4 regions of the Azoarcus sp. KH32C genome follow, and region 2 is predicted to be linked to each of the others. Evidence: riboswitches for the same ligand, from Rfam matches in the RefSeq annotation. Region 2 holds a riboswitch; each other region holds the start of a gene.
The links. A riboswitch is a leader RNA that binds a small molecule or an ion and turns the genes downstream of it on or off. The one in region 2 is predicted to bind cobalamin.
Positions count from the first base shown of each region.

Region 1: another riboswitch for cobalamin. It lies ahead of cobM (precorrin-4 C(11)-methyltransferase); the one in region 2 lies ahead of AZKH_RS03025 (TonB-dependent receptor).
Region 3: another riboswitch for cobalamin. It lies ahead of cbpA (modified peptide precursor CbpA); the one in region 2 lies ahead of AZKH_RS03025 (TonB-dependent receptor).
Region 4: another riboswitch for cobalamin. It lies ahead of cobD (threonine-phosphate decarboxylase CobD); the one in region 2 lies ahead of AZKH_RS03025 (TonB-dependent receptor).

Region 1 is NC_020516.1:4,582,687-4,587,503, reverse strand. Features, by position in the region: gene AZKH_RS20615 (sirohydrochlorin chelatase) at 1-484, opposite strand, end outside; gene cobM (precorrin-4 C(11)-methyltransferase) at 481-1,290, opposite strand; cobalamin riboswitch at 1,471-1,692, opposite strand; gene rquA (rhodoquinone biosynthesis methyltransferase RquA) at 1,873-2,562, shown strand; gene AZKH_RS20600 (DEAD/DEAH box helicase) at 2,584-4,137, opposite strand; gene AZKH_RS20595 (M48 family metallopeptidase) at 4,447-4,817, shown strand, end outside.
Region 2 is NC_020516.1:680,059-684,875, forward strand. Features, by position in the region: gene AZKH_RS03010 (diguanylate cyclase) at 1-591, opposite strand, end outside; gene cobU (bifunctional adenosylcobinamide kinase/adenosylcobinamide-phosphate guanylyltransferase) at 802-1,353, opposite strand; cobalamin riboswitch at 1,438-1,683, shown strand; gene AZKH_RS03025 (TonB-dependent receptor) at 1,810-3,744, shown strand; gene AZKH_RS03030 (iron ABC transporter permease) at 3,779-4,759, shown strand; gene AZKH_RS03035 (ABC transporter ATP-binding protein) at 4,770-4,817, shown strand, end outside.
Region 3 is NC_020516.1:4,604,117-4,608,933, reverse strand. Features, by position in the region: gene AZKH_RS20725 (hypothetical protein) at 1-284, shown strand, start outside; gene AZKH_RS20720 (HDOD domain-containing protein) at 367-1,236, shown strand; gene cbpB (peptide-modifying radical SAM enzyme CbpB) at 1,247-2,656, opposite strand; gene cbpA (modified peptide precursor CbpA) at 2,656-2,817, opposite strand; cobalamin riboswitch at 2,911-3,140, opposite strand; gene AZKH_RS20710 (heavy metal-binding domain-containing protein) at 3,187-3,507, opposite strand; gene AZKH_RS20705 (SDR family oxidoreductase) at 3,537-4,271, opposite strand; gene gcvA (transcriptional regulator GcvA) at 4,268-4,817, opposite strand, start outside.
Region 4 is NC_020548.1:219,333-224,149, reverse strand. Features, by position in the region: gene AZKH_RS23850 (hypothetical protein) at 1-212, shown strand, start outside; gene cobD (threonine-phosphate decarboxylase CobD) at 432-1,418, opposite strand; cobalamin riboswitch at 1,540-1,749, opposite strand; gene AZKH_RS23840 (GlxA family transcriptional regulator) at 1,776-2,831, opposite strand; gene purU (formyltetrahydrofolate deformylase) at 3,025-3,897, shown strand; gene AZKH_RS23830 (methylenetetrahydrofolate reductase) at 3,945-4,796, shown strand.

The DNA of each region.
Region 1 (4,817 bases), 1.2 Mb from region 2:
TGGCCTCGAACACCCAGCGCGCCATCTTCGCAAGCTCGCCGTTCGCGCCGGCATCCGACGACCCGCGGCCCAGCAGGATCACGCCCGTCGTGCAGGGATCGGGCACATGCAGCTCGTGCATCAGGCCGTCGAGTCGGCCCATCAGCACGTCGAAGATCTCGCGTCCCATGCCGAGGTGGCGAGTGCATTCGAACGCGACGGCGGGATGACGTTCGCGCGCGTGCTCGATCGCGGCCGGGATCTCCATCTTCACGTGGCCTGCCGCATTCAGAATGAAGGGGATCACGATCACGCGCTTCGCCCCCGCGGCCGCGCGATCGAGCCCGCCGTCGAGCAGCACGTCGGCGTACTCGATGAAGCAGGCCTCGATGCGCCACTGCGGGCGGCGCGCGCGCCACTCGGCGGCAAAGCGCTCGATCTCGTCGTTGCCCGCGCGGTTGCGCGAGCCGTGGCCGACCAGCAGGATCGTGGTGTCGTTCTTCATGATGCGTTTTCCGTGACGGTGGCCCGGCGGAAGCGGTGGCTGAAGCTCGGGTCGTAGAGTTTGGAACGGGCGATCTCGGGCCAGTCGCGCGCGCCCAGCGCCGGGCTCGCGATGATCATGGCCTGCGAGGCGATCTTCTCCGCCTGGCACTTCTTCTTGATGTCGGCGAGCGTGCCGCGGACGATCTTCTCCTCGCCCGGCCAGCTCGCCTTCTGCACGACGAGGAGCGGCGCATCCTCCGGCCAGCCGGCGCGGCGCAGCGCGTCCTGCACCTCGTGCAGCAGCGTGATCGACAGGAAGATGCACAGCGTCGTGCGGTGCGCCGCGAGCGCGTCGAGCTCTTCGCCCGCGGGCATCGGCGTGCGGCCGGCGACGCGGGTCAGGATCACGGTTTGCGTCACTTCGGGAAGCGTCAGCGTTTCACCGGCCGCCGCGGCCGAGGCCAGTGCGGAGGACACGCCCGGCACGACCTTCCACGGCACGCCCGCCGCATCGAGCAGCCGCGTCATCTCGACCAGAGCCCCATAGAGGCCCGGATCGCCGGTCTGCAGGCGCACGACGGTCTCGCAGCGCGATGCGGCATCGATCAGCCAAGCGCTCATTTCCTCGAGCGTCATGTCCTTCGAGTCGCGGATCGCGCAGCCTTCCGGCGCGTAGAGGGTCGCCGCCTGGTCGACGAGCGAGCCCGCGAACAGGATGCCGCCCGCCTGTTCGAGCAGGCGGCGGCCTTTAACGGTGATGAGGTCCGGATCGCCCGGACCGGCGCCGACGAACCAGACGGTTCCGGGCGCACGTTCGGAATGCATAACGACTCCCCACGAGTGCGTGACAAACGCGCTCCGGAGAGTGGAGACGACGGACGGGTCGCGAGCGACACGGTCCGGTCGGAAACTTGTGGCTGGGTCGATGAGGCGAAGCGGGCGGGCCTGAGCCCGTGGCGGACGCGATCGGATTCCAGTCGGCAAGCCCACACCCCGGGGCACACGAAACTGCATACTCGATCGGGCCGGTCTTCTGGCTTGCCTTCTCCCGGACTCCGCCGCCTTCCCGAGCGCAAGGCTCAGTGGCGTGTGGTGGATCCGTCAGGCTTACAGCAGCGGGGGCTGCGCCGGACTGGTCGGGGGAGCGTGTCCCCGAACGTCACCGGACTTCCCGTTTCACCCCTCCACGCGGTCGCATGGCGGGGAACCCGGATCGAAACAGCTGTGAGCATAGCGATCACCTTTCCGCAACGCAAGCTGCCCTTACGGAAGGTCTTCAAGGTCTTACTTCGCCTCGGACAGATTGCTGCAGTGCACACTGGGTGGCGTATGCAGAAGGCGTTCCATGGCGCCGAATCTACGGTTATGCTGGCAACGATGAAGACTGCTCATACCGGGATGTCATTAATGCCAACAGTGCCTCGAGTCAGTGCAGTACCTCTTTATCTGTCGCGCACCTATCATTGGGCCTATCTTGACCGCCGGACGCTGCCCTGGCTAGACCGTTCGCTCGTCGTTTCGGCGATCCTGTGGGGCAATGCGGGGCGCCTGATGCAGGCGGCAGCGGAGGAGTTCCAGGCCGGCCAGCGGCTGCTGCAGGCGGCCTGCGTCTACGGGCCGTTCTCGCGCATGCTGGCCGAACAAGTCGGCGGTGAAGGCGACCTCGAAGTCATCGACGTCGCGCCGATTCAGGTTGCCAATGTGCGCCGCAAGCTCGACGGCCTGCCTCAGGCGCAGGCGCGGCAAGGCGATCTCGCCGCGCCCGATACCGTCGACGCCGCGGCCTACGATGCCGTGTGCTGCTTCTTCCTGCTGCACGAAGTGCCTCCCATCGAGCGTGCATGCATCGTGCACAACCTGCTGGGCGCGGTGCGGCCGGGCGGCAAGATCGTCTTTGTGGACTACCACCGCACGCATCCCTGGCATCCGCTGCGGCCGATCATGGCCCAGGTGTTCCGCTGGCTCGAGCCTTTCGCCGATTCCTTGCTCGACACGGACATCCCGGCACTGTCTGCGCATTCGGGCGACTTCGAATGGAAAAAGACCACCTTGTTCGGTGGTCTTTATCAGAAGCTCGTGGGGGTGCGGCGCGGTTGAGCCGCACCGTGACACGAAGGCTTATTCGCTGCGCGAACCCGGCTTCGCGTTGAAGAGCGCTGGGCGGGGTGCCGGACGGCGTCCGGCGTCCGAGCGGGGCTGCTGCTGACGCGGTGCCTCGGCCGAACGCGGGGCCCGGTTGGCGCCGGCTTCCTGCTGGCGCGGCGCGTGGTTGCCGTTCGTCTGGCCGTTGCGCGCATTGCGATTACCTTGGGCTTCGCCATTGCGGGCCGGACGGTTCGCAGCATTGCCACCCTCGGCCTGTCCGCCCTGCCGTGCCGGCTGGCGGTTCGCGCCGTGGCTTTGCGCGCGCGGGGCCGGACGTTCCGTCTGCGGCTGGCGCGGCGTGCGGCTGTCGTTGCGACGACCCGATTGGCGCGGATCGCGTGCCGGGCGCGAGGCGTCGTCGCCCGGATCGGGCGCGTGCGTCACGAATTCCGGCACTGGCGTGCGCTCGATGCTGCGCTTGATCAGGCGCTCGATCGACGTCAGATAGGACTTCTCCTCGCTGTCGACGAAGGAGATCGCCTTGCCGCTGGAACCGGCACGACCGGTGCGGCCGATGCGGTGCACGTAGTCTTCCGGCACGTTCGGCAGCTCGAAGTTCACGACCTGCGGTAGTTGGTCGATGTCCAGCCCGCGCGCCGCGATGTCGGTCGCGACGAGCACCGGCAGCGAGTTGTCCTTGAATTGCGACAACGCCTTGGTGCGCGCCGACTGGCTCTTGTTGCCGTGGATCGCCGCGGCCGGGATGCCGTGTTTGCCGAGGTATTCGGCCAGCCGGTTCGCGCCGTGCTTGGTGCGGGTGAAGACCAGCACCTGGTGCCAGTCGTGCTCCTTGACCAGATGCACCAGCAGGTCGCGCTTCTGCTTCTGCGGCACGAAATACACGGACTGCTCGACCAGTTCGGTGGTCGTATTGCGGCGAGCCACTTCGACGCAGCCCGGGTTGTTCAGCAGGCCGTTGGCGAGCGACCGGATCTCGTCCGAGAAGGTCGCCGAGAACAACAGGTTCTGGCGCTGCTTCGGCAGCATCGCGAGCACCTTGCGGATGTCGCGGATGAAGCCCATGTCCAGCATGCGGTCGGCTTCGTCAAGGACGAGGATCTCGACGCCCGACAGATCGACCGTCTTCTGGCCAGCATGGTCCAGCAGACGGCCGGGGGTCGCGACGAGGATATCGACGCGCTTCTTCAGCGCGGCGATCTGCGGATTGATGTTGACGCCGCCGAACATGACCATCGAGGTTAGCGGCAGGTGCTTGCCATAGGTCTGCACCGATTCCTCGACCTGCGCGGCGAGTTCGCGCGTCGGGGTCAGGATCAGGCAGCGCGGGCGTCCGGCTTTCGGGACGGCGGCGGGCTTGGCGGAAAGGAGGTGCAGTAGCGGCAGCGTGAAGCCGGCGGTCTTGCCGGTGCCGGTCTGCGCTGCGGCGAGCAGGTCGCCGCCGGCGAGCACGAGGGGAATCGCTTGGGCCTGGATCGGCGTCGGGCGGGTGTAGCCGGATTCGGAAATGGCGCGCAGCAGCGGTTCTGCCAGTCCAAGACTGGCGAAAGAAACTTCGGGTGTGTTCAAAAAGATGCTCCAGCGACGGCCTGACGCTCTCGCGGAGCGCCACCAATCGAGGCAGGCGGGGAAAGGGACCGGTATAGTCCTGAAGGAAAAGGCCGCGACCGATTGGCCAGGCACGCGGCGTGCGCCCATTGTACGTTTTTTTTTCGCGTTGCAAAAAAAGTTTTCCGGCGCGACTTTCCACTGCCGGCGGGCCTTATGCCTTGATTTTCATGCAAATTGTTGGGTGCCCTATTACTAAAGTCCAATTTTCACCCAAAATCGGGGCCGCTATAGTCCGTGTCGCCATCATGGTTTTACGGAGTGTTACCCATGGCAACACAATCGAACCACCTGTCCCGCATCCGCTCGCGACTCGCCCGGCGCCTCGGCCTTCGCGCCGCCGGAGGGCTGTTCCTGCTGGCGTCGATCGCCCTGGGATTCTTCGCGATCGCCGCGTCGCTGGTGGCCGGAACCTGGGAGGCGTTGGTTGCGGGGCATGTCGTCGATGCGCTTCTCGCCGCGGCCACGTTCATGGTGGCGGTCGCAATGGGGGCCGTGGCGGCCGGATGGTTGTTTGCTCCCGCCGCCCGCCCCGACGGCGTACGCTTGCCGCGGGAAGCCGCGGAACCGCTGCACCGTCTGATCGAGCGCATGAGTCGCCGTTTCGGCGGCGCGCGCATTGACGCGGTCTGGATCGTCGA
Region 2 (4,817 bases):
GATCAGCACCATGACGCCAGCGAGCAACGCAGTCCATCCGAGGACGTTCAGGCGCGCCCCCGGCGTGTTCAGCTTGCGGCAGCGCATCGCGGACACGATCGCGAGCACCCCGAAGAGCGGGCCGGCAAAGGCCAGGAAGGTGTTGACGAAGCCGAAGGGCAGGACGAACCCGATCAAGGCGACGGCGGCGAAGATCGCTGCGAACAGGCGCAGCGCATTGTCGAGGCGCGGGGCTTGCACGGGCGTCTGCAGTACCTCGCGCATGAAGAGCGCGCCCCCGATGCCTGCGATGGCGAAGCCGGTCGGAAGGAGCATGTCCGGCCATGAGCCGGACCAGCCGAAGAGCCCCCTGCCTACGCCGCTCCATCCGATTTCGGCGGCGGCGATGCCGAGCGTGAACAACGCGTACTGCAGGTAGCAGCGGTCGCGGCCGGTGACGAAAAGCACCCCGTTGTAGACGGTGACGGCTGCGAGCGCGCCGAGATAAAACATGACGCCGGCGATTCCGCCGGTGAGGAACGAGGCGGCCGACCCCGGTGCCGTGTCTGCGGCGAAGCTCGCGGTCGCTGCAAATGCCAGGATGGCGAGCAAGGAGGACGCTACTGCTTGCCCAGTCCCTTTTAGCGGTTTGTGTAAGCTGTGCCGAGTCTTCCCGCCGCCGAACATTTGCGTCTCTCTGCCAGTCTCTTGTCCATCGGCGATTGTATGGGCTCGCCGGACGCTTGGGGCAAACTAAATGCACTTCGAGTGCCCCTTTTCGGGCGGGAAAGTCGATATTCGACCCGAGCTACCGGAAAGCCCTTACCCGTTTCCCTTTAGCACGAGCGGTAGCCCGGCGGCGACGAAGGTGACGCGCGCGCAGGCGGACGCCAGCGCCTGATTGAGGCGCCCGGCTTCGTCGCGGAAGAGGCGGCCGAGCGGCGTTTCGGGGACGAGGCCGAGGCCGACTTCGTTGGAGACGAGCAGCACCTCTCCTGCCACCTCGGGCAGCAGGTCGAGCAGAGCGGTGCGTTCGGCCTGCAGTTGCTGCAGGCTGCCGGCGTCGGGCGGTTCGGGGAGGTTCTCGGCGCCGGCCATCAGGTTGAGCAGCCACAGCGTGACGCAGTCGACGATCACGCAACGGCCTTCGCGGGCCTCGTCGCGCAGCGTCTCGGCGAGTGCGACGGGGGTTTCGACAGTGCGCCAGTGGCTCGGCCGGTCGTCGCGATGGCGGCGGATGCGGGCGGCCATTTCGGCATCGAGGGCTTCGGCGGTGGCGATCACGGTGACCGGCAGGCCGCTGGCGCGGGCGAGGTTTTCGGCGAGGCGACTCTTGCCGGAGCGGGCGCCGCCGAGGATCAGGTGTGCGGGCATGTCCTTGGAATTGCGAAGGTTTTCCGCGCTGCGGAAAGTGATGGAACAGGGTAAACAGGGTATTATCCGCCCTCGCGCCCCGAATGGGGTGTGCGTGTGTAAGGTGCCCGACGGCGTTAGTGCCTAGGGTTAAACGGGAAACAGGTGCGTGACCGGCTCTCATGCCGGTGCGACAAGGCCTGTGCTGCCCCCGCAACGGTAAGTGGACGCAAGGCGCATCCAACCGCCACTGGACGGACGTCCGGGAAGGCGATGCGACCGGTCCGGCGCTCGCGACGAGCGACGGCCAGCCCACGAGCCCGGATACCGGCCTCGACACGCGATGGCGGAAGTGCCGCGGGGTGGCGGCGACGGGCGTGGTGTTTCGCGGCTCCCGGCGCGTATGCCCGGCGGACGCTTCCTTGTTGAAATGACCGGGGAGCGGGGACGCTGACTCCGGTGCAGGGAGAATCCCCAATGAACATCCGCTTGTCCGCAACCGCCGTCGCGGTGGCTGCTGCCTTTCCGTTTGCCTCCGTCGCGCTCGCGGCCGACGAGGCCGTCGGCGAAACCGTGATCGTGTCCGCGAACCGCATCGACACCCCCGACGTCGCCGCGACCTATGCCTCGGAAGTGCACACCCGCAAGGACATCGAGCGCTCGGGCGCGACTTCGCTTGTCGACTACCTTAATCGCCAGTCGTCCGTGCAGCTGACGCCGAACTTCGGCAACCGCTTCACGCCCAGCATCAACATGCGCGGTTACGGCACCAACGACGGCTTCCAGAACGTCGTGATCTCGATCGACGGACGCCGCCTCAACAACATCGACATGGTGCCGCAGCTGGTCGGTGCGATTCCGCTCGAAGATATCGACCGCATCGAGATCACCAAGGGCAGCGGCTCGGTCGCGTACGGCGACGGCGCGACCGCCGGCTCGATCCAGATCTACACCAAGCCGCGCACCGGCGCGAGCATCGACGTCAATGTCGGCAACCACGAAGCCCTTGGCACGAGCGGCTACGCCGGCTACGTCGGTGAGCGCTTCACGGTTTCTGCGACCGCCGAACACACCGAGCATGGCGGCTTCAGCGACAAGGATCCGTCGGGACACAAGGACGAGTCGACCTCCGACAACTGGCGTGCGAGCCTGACAGGCCGCCCCATCGACCGCCTCAAGCTGACCCTCGACACGGGCGACGCGCGCATCGACCTGCGCTACCCGAATTCGCTGACGCTCGCGCAGTTCCGCGACGATCCGGGAATGAACACGGGCCGCAACTACACGCACCAGTTCTTCCGGGACGGCTATTGGGCGGTCGGCGCCGAATACGATTTCGCGTCCAACTGGCGCCTGACAGCACGTCACAACGACGAAGACAAGCGCTCGGAATTCCTGCAGTTCAGCTTCCGTACCGATTCCCGCTACCTGTCGGACGACATCGCGCTGCAGTACCTCGGCGACGCGCTGGCAGTGACCACCGGCGTGCAGACCTTCGACGGCGAGCGCACCGACGGTTTCAGCGAAACGACGAAGAAGAACGAGGCGGTGTTCGTGCAGGGCCAGTACGAGATGGGCCGGCTGACGCTGTCTGCGGGGGCGCGGCGCGAGCGGGTCGAGTATGAGTACGATCCGTCCTTCGGCTCGCGGCTGAAGGACGACAAGCAGCTGTCGTCGTGGGACCTCGGCGCGAACTACCGCATCGACGACGTCCTGTCGGTGTTCGGCAACTACAACGCGTCCTACCAGGCGCCGGACATCGACCGCTTCTTCGCCTTCGACCCGGTCACCTTCGAGACCATCTTCAACGGCCTGATCAAGCCGGCGAAGGTCCGCACCGTGACGCTCGGATTCAACCATGTGCTGCCGACGAACCGGCTGAAAGTCGGCGTTTTCCATGCCGATCTTAACGACGAGATCTACTTCAACGCGTCGACCTTCACCAACACCAACATCGACAAGTCGCACAAGTACGGCCTCGAAGTGCAGGACACCTGGCGCATCTCGCCGATCCTGACCGGCGTGCTGAACTACTCGTGGACGCGCGCGATCATCGACCGCGAGAACATGGGCGGCGGCGCCTTCGATGGCAAGGAACTGCCGGGCGTGCCGCGCAACAACGTCGTGCTGGGCCTGAATGTCGCGGTCGGCGACCAGGGCAATCTCTACGTCTCGCACACCTGGCGCAGCAAGACCTGGGCGGCGAACGACTTCGACAACAACAACGCCCAGCGTCAGCGCGCCTACCAGTCGACCGACGTCGCCTATCGCCATCGCCTGAACAAGGTCGAGCTGTATGCGGCCGTATCCAACCTGTTCAACTACAAAAACGGCACCTGGGTGCGCGACGACGCGATATATCCGGTCGACTTCGAGCGTACCTGGAAGCTCGGCGCGAAGCTGTCGTTCTGACGCCCGCCCGAGTGGTGACAGAGGGGGCAACAGCGTGACGCGTCCGCCCGTGCTGACCATCCTCGCCACGCTCATCGTCGCGGCGGGGCTGGCTTTCGCCTGGGCGCTGTCGGCCGGCGACCTGCCGATCGGTTTCGGCGAGGTCCTCGGCGCGCTCTTCGGGGCCGCCGACGGCATGGCGGCAGACGTCGTGCGCGAGCTGCGCCTGCCGCGGGCGGTGGCGAGCTTCGTGTGCGGCGGCCTGCTCGCGCTCGCCGGCGCGCTGATGCAGGTGCTGCTCCGTAATCCGCTCGCCGACCCCTACGTGCTGGGCATCTCCGGCGGGGCGGCGGTCGGCGCGCTGCTGGCGATGCTGCTCGGCCTGGCGCCGTGGGTGGTCGACGGCGGCGCCTTCGCCGGGGCGCTGGCGGCGACGCTGCTGGTGTTCGGGCTCGCGCATGGCGACGGCTCATGGACGCAGACGCGGCTGCTGCTCACCGGCGTGATCGTCGCGGCGGGCTGCGGCGCGGCCGTGACGCTGATCCTGTCGCTCGCGACCGACACGCGGCTGCAGTCGATGCTGTTCTGGCTGATGGGCGACGCGAGCGGCGCGAGCCGGCCGTGGCCCGCGCTGCTCGTATTGCTCGTGGGCCTCGCGGTGGTGATGCCTTTCGCCCGCGACCTCAACGTGCTCGCGCGCGGCGAGATCGCGGCGCAGGCGCTGGGCGTGCGCGTGCAGCGCCTGCGCTACCTGCTGTACCTGCTGGCGTCGCTACTCACGGCTGCGGCCGTCACGCTGGTCGGCTCGGTCGGCTTCGTCGGTCTCATCGTGCCGCATCTCGTGCGCTTCGCCTTCGGCAACGACCAGCGACTGCTGCTGCCGGCATCCTTGCTCGCGGGCGGCACGCTGCTCACCCTCGCCGACACCGCCGCACGGACCGTCATCGCGCCTGCGCAGTTGCCGGTCGGCGTGCTGACGGCGCTGATCGGCGTGCCGGTGTTCCTGTTCCTGCTGTCGCGCCATCCCCGTGCATGAGGGTCCGCCAATGAGTGCAGACGCGCCGATCCTCCTCGAAGCGGAGAAACTCGCGCTG
Region 3 (4,817 bases), 1.2 Mb from region 2:
TCGCCGATACCGACCTCGCCCCGTCGCCCGCGCTGACGGCCCCATCGCCCTGTGCAAGCTGCTCCGACCGCGCCTGCGTCTCGGCCTGCCCGGCCGGCGCCGTGTCACCCGACGGATTCTCGCTCGACAAGTGCGTCGCCTATCGCCGCCAGCCGTCCTCGGCATGCCGGGAGACCTGTCTGGCGCGTGTCGCCTGTCCGGTCGGCGCCCGTCACCGTTATGATGAAGACCAGCTTCGCCACACCTACACACTTTCGTTGCAGGCGATCGAGCGGTATTGCTGACCGGTTGCGATCCCTTCGAACGCGAAACGCCAAACCGGCATAGAATGCCGGACGCTTTACCCGATGCCTCGCAGATACCGACATGAATGCCGCACTGAGTGACGACAAGACCGGACAGGCACTGAACACCCAGCGTTTCCAGATGCTGGAGGACATTGCGAAGGAACTGTCCGGGGACCTGATCTTCCCGACCCACTTCGACATCACGCTGCGCCTGCGCGACCTGTTGCGCGACAGCGACGCCTCGGTCCAGCAGATTTCCGCCGCCGTCAGCGTCGAACCGCTCATTTCGAGCAAGTTGATCAGCGTCGCCAACTCCGCCCTCTATGACCGCGGTGGTCCTCCGGTGCGCGACGTGAAGGGCGCGATTCAGCGGCTCGGCATGAGGGTCGTGCGCTCCACCGCGTTTGGCGTCGCGATGAAGCAGTTGCTGCTCGCCAAGGAGGTCGCCGACTTCGGCGACCTCAGCCAACGGCTATGGCAGCATTCGATCGGCAGCGCTGCGGCCTGCACCGTCATCGCGCGTCATTTCAAGCGCTTCAAGGAAGATGAGGCGATGCTGGCGGGGCTCGTCCACGACCTCGGCGCGAGCTATATGCTCTATCGCGCCTCGCAGTACGACGAGTTGCGCGCGCGTCCGGAAACCGCGCGCTACCTGATCTGGAAGTGGCACGAGAGCATCGGCGAGTCGCTGCTGCATGCGCTCGGTCTGCCGGAGGAGATCGCGGCCGCGTCCCGCGACCACGACCATCCGCGGCCGATTCCGGAAGCGCCCCGCACGCTGGCCGATGTCGTCTTCGTCGGCAACCTGATGGCCGGCGGCCATTTCGAATGGCTCAACAAGGACTTCGACGCCGCTGACGTCAAGAAGGCCGAACTCGGCGAGCCCTACGCTTCGATGCAGGACGAAGTGACCGCCTGCACCAAGGAGCTGCAGGCGGTCTTCGGCTGATTGCGCCCGGCTACAGCGCCAGATCGAACACCGTCTCGACGCCGTCGTCCCAGCCGTCCCACAGGAAGTCGTTCGCCTTGCCGTCCGCGATGAGGCGGAAGGCGTAGCGCGTCTGTTCCTCATAGAAGCCGCAGAAGGCGCCGACCTTGTCCATGCCGCCGTTCATCTCGTGCGCCTCGGCCGGACAGGGCGAACCGCAGAAATGGCGGATCGTGCAGGTGTCGCACGGCGCGAAGCGGTCCACGTTGCGTTCGGTGACGGTGCGGAAGGCCGGCGTCTGCAGCACGTCCTCGATGCGGTCGGTGAAGAGGTTGCCGCCACGGAAGTGATCCAGGCCGATGAACTCGCTGCACGGGAAGAGCCCGCCGTCCGGCGCCAGCGCGAAGAAGGCCCGACCGCCGCCGCAGGGCGAGATGTCGCACATCAGCCGGCGCGCGGTCGGCGCGAGGATCGCGAGCAGGATGTTGGCGAAGTTCGCGACCACCATCTTGCGGCCGGTTTCCCGGTAGAGCTCGTGCGTGCGCTCGATCGCCGCGATGAAGCTCTTCGCCAGCGCGTCGTCGTCCGGTCGCACCGTGCGCGCACCGGGCAGCGTGCAGCGCACGGCATTCAACATGCAGGTCGGCACGCCGCGGGCGTGGAAAAGCTCCACGAGCGGCACGAGCTGGTCGAGATTCTTCTCGGTACAGGTCGCGATCACGCTCCACGACGCATAGCCCTGCAGCGCGTCCATCGCGCGCAGCACCTTGTCGTGCACGCTGCTGCCGCTGAAGGTCAGCCGTGTCGCGTCGGTCGTCTGCGCGAGCGGGCCGTCGAGCGACAGGCCGATGCTGACGTTGCGCTCGGCGAGGAAGCGGATCGCCTTGTCGTCGAGCAGCGTCGCGTTGGTCTGCACGCCGAAGACGTAATCGTCCTTGAACTGGTCGATCGCCTCGAAAAGCGCCGACTGGTTCATCAGCGGCTCGGCGCCGTGGAAGATGATGCGCGGCTTGCGATCCGCGGGCATCACGGTCGCGAAGTAGTCCTTCAGGCGCGCGAGCGCATCGACGAGGCGGTCGGTGGCCATATGCTGGCCCGAGCGGCGCATGCCTTCGGGGATGTAGCAGTAGGTGCAGTTGAGGTTGCAGCGCTCGGTCGGATTTACGTACACGGCCGAAGGCTTCAGCTCGAAGCGCAGCGCGTGCAGTTCGCGTGCGAAGTCGTTGGCGCGTTCGCGGTAGCTGCGAAGCAGCTCGCCGTCGCCGAGGCTCGCGGCGAGCTGATCCTTGCGCACGAGCGCCCAGAAGGCGGTCGCCGGATCGGTCACCGCCATATAGTCGGCGTGACCGATGTCCAGCGGCACGAGACTCGGGCCGCAGCCCGAGTTCGCGTAGCGGCCCGCGGAGGGCGCCAGGGGTTTCTCGATGACTGCGGCGCTCATCACTTTGCCTTGCGATCCATCAGGATGTAGTGCGACAGGCCCACGCCGTCGGCTTCGCAGCGGCGGCGGGTGGCGATGATCGCGGGCTTGGCGGTGTCGGCGGCGGATTGGGCGGCCTGGGCGGCGGCGGGGACGGCTTGGGGGGCGATGGTCTTGCTCATGTGAATCTCCTCGTTTGCAATCGCAGAAAAACAAAAAGGGCTCCGCCGCCATGCTTCCAGCATGGACAGCGGAACCCTTGCCATGGGTCCGGCACATTTTTCGTTCGAGGCAGCAGGTCTTCTGGCTCCCGGATCAGCCGGTCCGTCGCGCCTTCCCGACAGAGTGGTCCCCGTCAGTGGCCGGATGCGCGAATTCGCGTCATCCCTGCGACAGCCGTCCCCGGTTACAGCGGCGGGCCCGCCACGGAATCGAGCAGAGCTCTCACCGTGTTCCGACGATCGCAGGTAAGGCGATCGTCATTGCTGCTTCGATGGCGATTGTCGTGGCTGACGACAGATGCGTCAAGACCACAAATGCGACATGGACGTTCACTCCAGCGTCACAGCGGTGCCGCTGACGGCGACCATCAGCATCCCGTTGGTCTCGCCCAGCACCTCGTAGTCGATGTCGATCGCAACGACCGCGTTGGCGCCGAGCTTGCCCGCGGCATCCGCGAGTTCGGCAAAGGCGGTCTCGCGCGCGGAGCGCAGCGTCTTCTCGTAGGCACCCGCGCGTCCGCCGACGAAATCGCGCACCGCGGCGAACATGTCCTTGAGGAAGTTCGCCCCGATGATCGCTTCGCCGGTGACGACGCCGTGGTAGCTGCGGATTCGTCGGCCTTCGACGGTCGGGGTGGTGGTCATCAGCATGGCGAGTCTCCGTGGTCTTGATCGGAAGTCTAGGTGCCCAGTTCGCGCAGGTCGGCGACGGGATGCTCGCCGAACTGGATGCCGAGCAGGTAGTCGACGACGCGGCGCGCGCAGTCTTCGGGCCTCTGTAGCGCGCCGTCGCGTTTCAGGGCCTCGAAGCGGGCACGCAGCGGGAAGTCGTCTTGGGGTATCGCTCGGATTTCCGCCTGCATCGCGGTGTCGATGACGCCCGGCGCGAGACTGCAGATCCGTATGCCGGGGCTGCGGTCGAGCGCGACCGCGCGGGCGTGTTGGTCGAGTGCGGCTTTCGATGCGCAATACACGCTCCAGCCCGCGTAGGCGCTGCGCGCGGCGCCGCTCGAGATGTGCATGATGCGCCGTTCGATGGCGGCCGGGCTGGCGGCGACGACCGCCGCGGCGAGCATCAGGGGGGCTGCGACGTTCAGCGACACCGCGCGGGCGATGTCGGCGACGTCGTGTGCCGCGAGCGCGCCGGTCGGCCGCAGCGTGCCGGCGTTGTTGACGAGCAGGACCTCGTCGCTGTCGGTGAGAAATTCGCGCAGCCGTCCGGTGGCGAGCCAGGCGGCGAAGGCCGTGCTGTCGGCGAGGTCGACTTCCACCTGGACGCATCGGGCGCCGTAGCGTTGTGCGAGGACGGGGTTTGCGCTGCGCGCCAGGGCAAGGACAGGAATGTCGCGCGCGAGCAGTTCGTCGGCGATGGCTGCGCCGAGGCCGCGGCTGTGGCCGGTGACGATGGCCTTCATCGATCGGATTCTCCGGAGGGGTGGGGCGGGGCGGCGGCTTCGGCGGCGAGCCAGGAGCGGAAGGCCGTGACGGCCGCCTGCCGCGCGATCGCCTCGTGCATGACGAGATAATAGGCGAAGGGCGAGGGCAACGATACGTCGAAGGGGATCACGAGGCTGCCCGCGGCGACCCGCGTTTCGACCAGCGGCCGCGGCGCGAGGGCGACGCCGTGCCCCGCCAGCGCGGCTTCCAGCGACAGCGCCGCGTTCGCGAAGCGCAGGCCGCGCTGCGGGTCGACGCCGACGGTTCCGGCTCGCGCCAGCCACTGCGTCCAGCCCGCATTGACCTGTCCGCGGCTGCCCTCGTCGAGCGTCTCGTCGTGGATCAGCACGTGGCGGGCGAGATCGGCCGGCCGCCGCAAGGGCGTCCCGTCGGTGATCAGCGCGGGAGCGCAGACCGGCACGTAGTCGGGCGAGAACAGCCGGTCGACGACGTAGCCGGCGTAGTCGCCGCGACCATAGAGAATCGCGACTTCGCTGCGGCCGGCGCGCAGGTCGGCATCGAGG
Region 4 (4,817 bases), on a different replicon from region 2:
ACAACGAGATCGCGACCGCGGTATGTGCGGAATACGGCAAGGACGGCCCCTATTGGCACGGGTCAATACGCGTCATCCTCACCGACCTCTATTCAGGAGGCTTGGTCAAGAGCCTCGATGAGCGTTTCGACGCATACAGCGACAAGATGCGTTTCCGCTTCGCCCTGAGCGATTTCGGCCGCCAGCGAATGGCCGACACAGGCTTGCTTTGAACCTATTCAACCGCAGGACAAGGAGACGGACCATGTCGCAATTCTGGGGGTATCCGGGAGCGGACACGCTCGCATTGATCGTCATTTTCGCGTTGAGTCTGGTGCCGCTCTACCATGCGCGCACGTTCGTGACGAAGATCTAGCCAACATCAGTCGGGTCCGCGAGGCGATGCCCTCTCTGAAGGGCGTCGCCTCAAGACGGGCTCATGTTCGACCTGCTTACCGCCATTCCGAAATTGCCACGGCGAGGCGCTGCCAGTCGATCTCGTTGGCCGGCAGCCCGAATCGAACCAGCGGCTGAGGATCGTAATGGCGGACGAGAATGGCCCGTTCGGCAAAGTGCTTGACCAGCGAATGGGCCCGGTCGGTCGTGACCGTGGCGAACAGCGGCGTTCCGGCGACCTGGCCGAGCGGCGCCAGGAGTTGCTGCAGGCGCCGCCCCTCGGCCAAAAGCGTCTCTCGCGTCTCTGCCTGCCACTTGCGATCGGCAAGCGCCTGCTTGGTGACCTCACGGGACGGCCCGGCGACGGCCCAGGGGCCGATGATCTCGCGTAGCCGGACAAGGATTTCCCGCGCGGCGAATGCGAAACCCACCCGCGCGCCGGCCAGGCCGAAGAATTTCCCCGGAGAACGCAGCACGATCAGGTTGGGTGCCTCCGCACTGCCGGCCAGGGCGGCAACGCTATCCGCGGGCAGAGGGTCGGCGAAAGCCTCATCCACCACCAGCCAGCCGCCCCGACCTTGGAGCTCCTTGGCTGCGCCCAGGATGGCGGGGCGCGGATGCGACCCGGCGGTCGGGTTGTTCGGATTGCATAAGACGACAACCGGAGTTTCGGCTTCGAGCGCTTGCGCCAGATCGGCATATGCCATGTGCCGGACCTCGTGCCCGGCCTTCGTCCAGGCCTGGGGATGCTCGTTGTAGAGCGGTCCCAAGACGGCCACCGAGGCCCGCGGGAAGAGAGAGGGCAGCGTCTGGATGGCGGCCTGCGACCCCGGCACAGGCAGCAGGCGCGCGCTGCCGTAATACGTTGCTGCGGCGGCTTCGAGACCGTCATCCTCTTCCGGCAGGCGCTGCCAACAGGCCGGCGACAAGCTCGGCACCGGCCAGCCGCGCGGGTTGATGCCGGTCGAAAGGTCGAGCCATTCCGCGGGAGGAATGCCGTATTGAAGGGACGCGGCAATGACGCGGCCACCGTGGTAAAGCATGGAGAGCTCCGGTAAACAGCGAAACGGTGTACGGAGGGGAAAGGTCTTGCAGGTCGGAAGAATGGCGGTGGACAGACGGACCGGGTGCCAGTCATCAGATGCATTCCCGTTACCCCGGGGAATCGCAACAATTCATCTGGGCCGGTCTTCTGGCTTGCCCTCAGTCTTCTCCGGCCGCCTTCCCGTGCATTGCACAGTGGCTTGAGGCGGAGTCGTCAGGCTTACAGCAGCGGGGGCTGCGCCGGAATGTCTTGTCGTCCAAGAGTCACCGGCTTCCCGTTTCACCCGCTCCACGACCGTGGAGGCAGGCACCCATCATCAAAGTATATCCACCGCCAAAGTCGTTTGGGAAGCGTTTCAGGGACGCCTACGGCCGACTTGCGAAGGTGACATGCCGAAGAACTCGCGGTAGCAGCGACTGAAATGGGGGGCGCTCGTGAAGCCGCAGGCGATCGCAACGGTGGTAATCGGCTCGTTGGTCTGCTGCAGCAGGCGCCGTGCGCGAGTGAGGCGGGTTTCGAGGTAGTAGCGTGACGGCGTCGTGTTCATGTAGCGCTGGAACAGACGATCGATCTGGCGCCGCGAGGTCTTTGCGTGGAGCGCCAGATCGTCAATGCTCAAGGGCTCCTCGATATTGCTCTTCATCAGCTGCAGCACGTTTTGAAGCACATCGGGAAAGGTCGGGTTATCCACCAGGGTCGGCATCGGACTGTCAGGCAGATCGTCGAGCGTCCGGTCGCAGGAGAGGATCTCCTCGATGCCACGCACCATCTCCTCGCCGTGGTGATGCCGGATCACCGCGAGCATCATGCCCAGGGCGCTGTTGGCCCCGGCGGACGAGATGCGATCGCGGTCGATCACGAATGGATTCGGCAGGAGCCTGACCTGCGGGCGCAGCTCCTCGAGGCCGGCGCGGCTGTCCGGATGCACGGTGCAGGAATAGCCGTCCAACAGGCCTGCGTGTGCAAGCAGGTAGCTGCCGTTCCACAGGCTGCCCAGGATCACCCGGCGCCTCGCCACCTCGCGCAGCTTTTCGAGGACCGGACGTCCGGGTTCCAGCTTCGAGCGGAAGCCGCCGCAGATGATCAGGATGTCGAGATCGTTGGCGTCCAGCGCGGGCAGGGCTCCATCGACCGAAATGTTGATGCCCAGGTCACTGCGCACCGTGGCCCCCTCCAGGGCGTACGTTTCGAAGCGATAGAGCGGCTTGTGGCTGACCAGGTTGGCCGTCACGATCGCGTCGACGGCGCCGGTGAAGGCCATCATCGAAAAATGTTCGAGCAGCACGAACGCGATCCGGCGACAGATGGGCGGGTGCGCATCGTCGGACAATTGGCCCTGCAAGTAGGCCTGATTGCTATGTCGTAAGCCGCTGTCGAAGCTGCGCGGGGCTTGGCGCGCTTTGTCACCCATATCCGTCTCCAATTGTCTGCTTGTGCCTGGGCCGCCAAAAAATATACAGCAGATTTTCGGATCTCCCCCTGCGCGATCCGCCGCGACGACGGATGTCGTGCGCTGGCTGCAGACTGTCCCAATCAGGCAAGCGACGATCAGCCGGAAGATTAGATTCTTCTGTGGTGGATTCAGGAGACACGCAATGTCAGTCATGACGGAAGGCAAGAACATCTACGTACTCAAAGCGAGCTGCAAGGGCGTGATCGGCACGGTCTCGCGCATTTCGACTTTTCTCGCCGAGCGCCACTGCTACATCATGGAGATGGCCCAGTTCGACGACATCCTGACCGGGCGCTTCTTCGTGCGGACGGTGTTTTCGACGACCCCCGAGCGCACACCGTCATTCGACGAGCTCAAGCGCGTCTTCGGCGAGGAACTGCCGCAGGCCGAAGAGGACTTCGAATGGGAAATGCACGACACCCTGGCGCGCCCGAAGGTGCTGCTGATGGTGTCGAAGTTCGACCATTGCCTGGACGATCTGCTGTACCGGCATCGCACCGGCGAGCTGAAGATGGACGTGCCGGCGATCGTGTCGAACCATCCCGATCTGCGCCCGCTCGCTGAGTGGCACGGCATCCCCTTTCATCACCTGCCGGTGACCCCGGAGACGAAGGCCTCGCAGGAAGCCCGCCTGATGGAGATCGCCGCCGAGACCGGCACCGACCTCATCGTGCTCGCCCGCTACATGCAGGTGCTGTCGGAAGATCTGTGCCGCAAGCTCTCGGGCCGTGCCATCAACATCCACCACTCCTTCCTGCCCGGCTTCAAGGGCGCCAAGCCGTACCACCAGGCGCACGAGCGCGGCGTGAAACTGATCGGCGCCACCGCCCACTACGTGACCTCCGATCTCGACGAGGGGCCGATCATCGAGCAGGCCGTCGAGCGCGTCGATCACACCTACCGGCCCGAGCACCTCGTCGCCGTCGGGCGCGACACCGAATGCCTCGCCCTCGCGCGTGCCGTCAAATACCACATCGAGCACCGCGTCTTCCTCGCCGGCAACAAGACCGTCGTGTTTCGCTGAACGGGGCTAGGATCGCAACGTGCCTCCAACCACACAGAGAACCCGGAATGAGCGCAGATTATCCTTTCAGCGTTGAAATCTTTCCGGCGCAGACTTCTGAGGGCCGGCTACGCCTCGCGGACACCGTCCGACGGCTCGTCGCGCAAGGCCCCGAATTCATTTCCGTGACCTACGGCGCCGGAGGCTGCACGCGCGAGGCATCGCTTGCAGCCTTGCAGCTTGTTCGCGCGGCCGGGGGCGTCGCCGTGCCGCACATTTCCGCCGCGGGAGCGAGTCGCGACGACATCCGCTCCCTGCTGGCCGAGTACGAAGCGCTCGACGTACACCGCCTCGTCGTGCTTCGAGGCGACCCGTCGTCGGGCTTGCCCGGCCGCGGCGCGTTCCCGCACGCCGTCGAACTGGTGCGATTCATCCGGGAAGAGACCGGATCGCGCTACCACATCGACGTCGCGGCGTATCCGGAAACCCATCCCCAGGCACGCAGCGCCGAGCATGACCTCGCATGTTTCAAGGCGAAGATCGAGGCCGGTGCGAATGCCGCGATCACGCAGTTCTTCTTCAATGCGGACGCTTACGAGGATTTCCTCGAGCGCTGCGCAAGGCAGGGCATCAACGTGCCTGTCGTACCGGGCGTCATGCCGGTGGCGAGCTTCTCGCGCCTGCTGCGCTTTTCCGACGCCCACGGCATCGAGATCCCTACGTGGATTCGTCGCCGTGTTGCGGACTTCGGCGATGACGCCGAGTCGATCCGTGCGTTCGGCGTGGATGTGGTGCGCCGCTTATGCGCGAGGTTGCTCGCGCTTGGGGCGCCGGGAATTCACTACTTCAGTCGCAACGACTGGCAGCGTATCGCCGACATCGGATCCGGGCTTCGTATTCCCGCCTCATCCCGCGTGTAGGAGTGTGACGGCTTGGCCGGC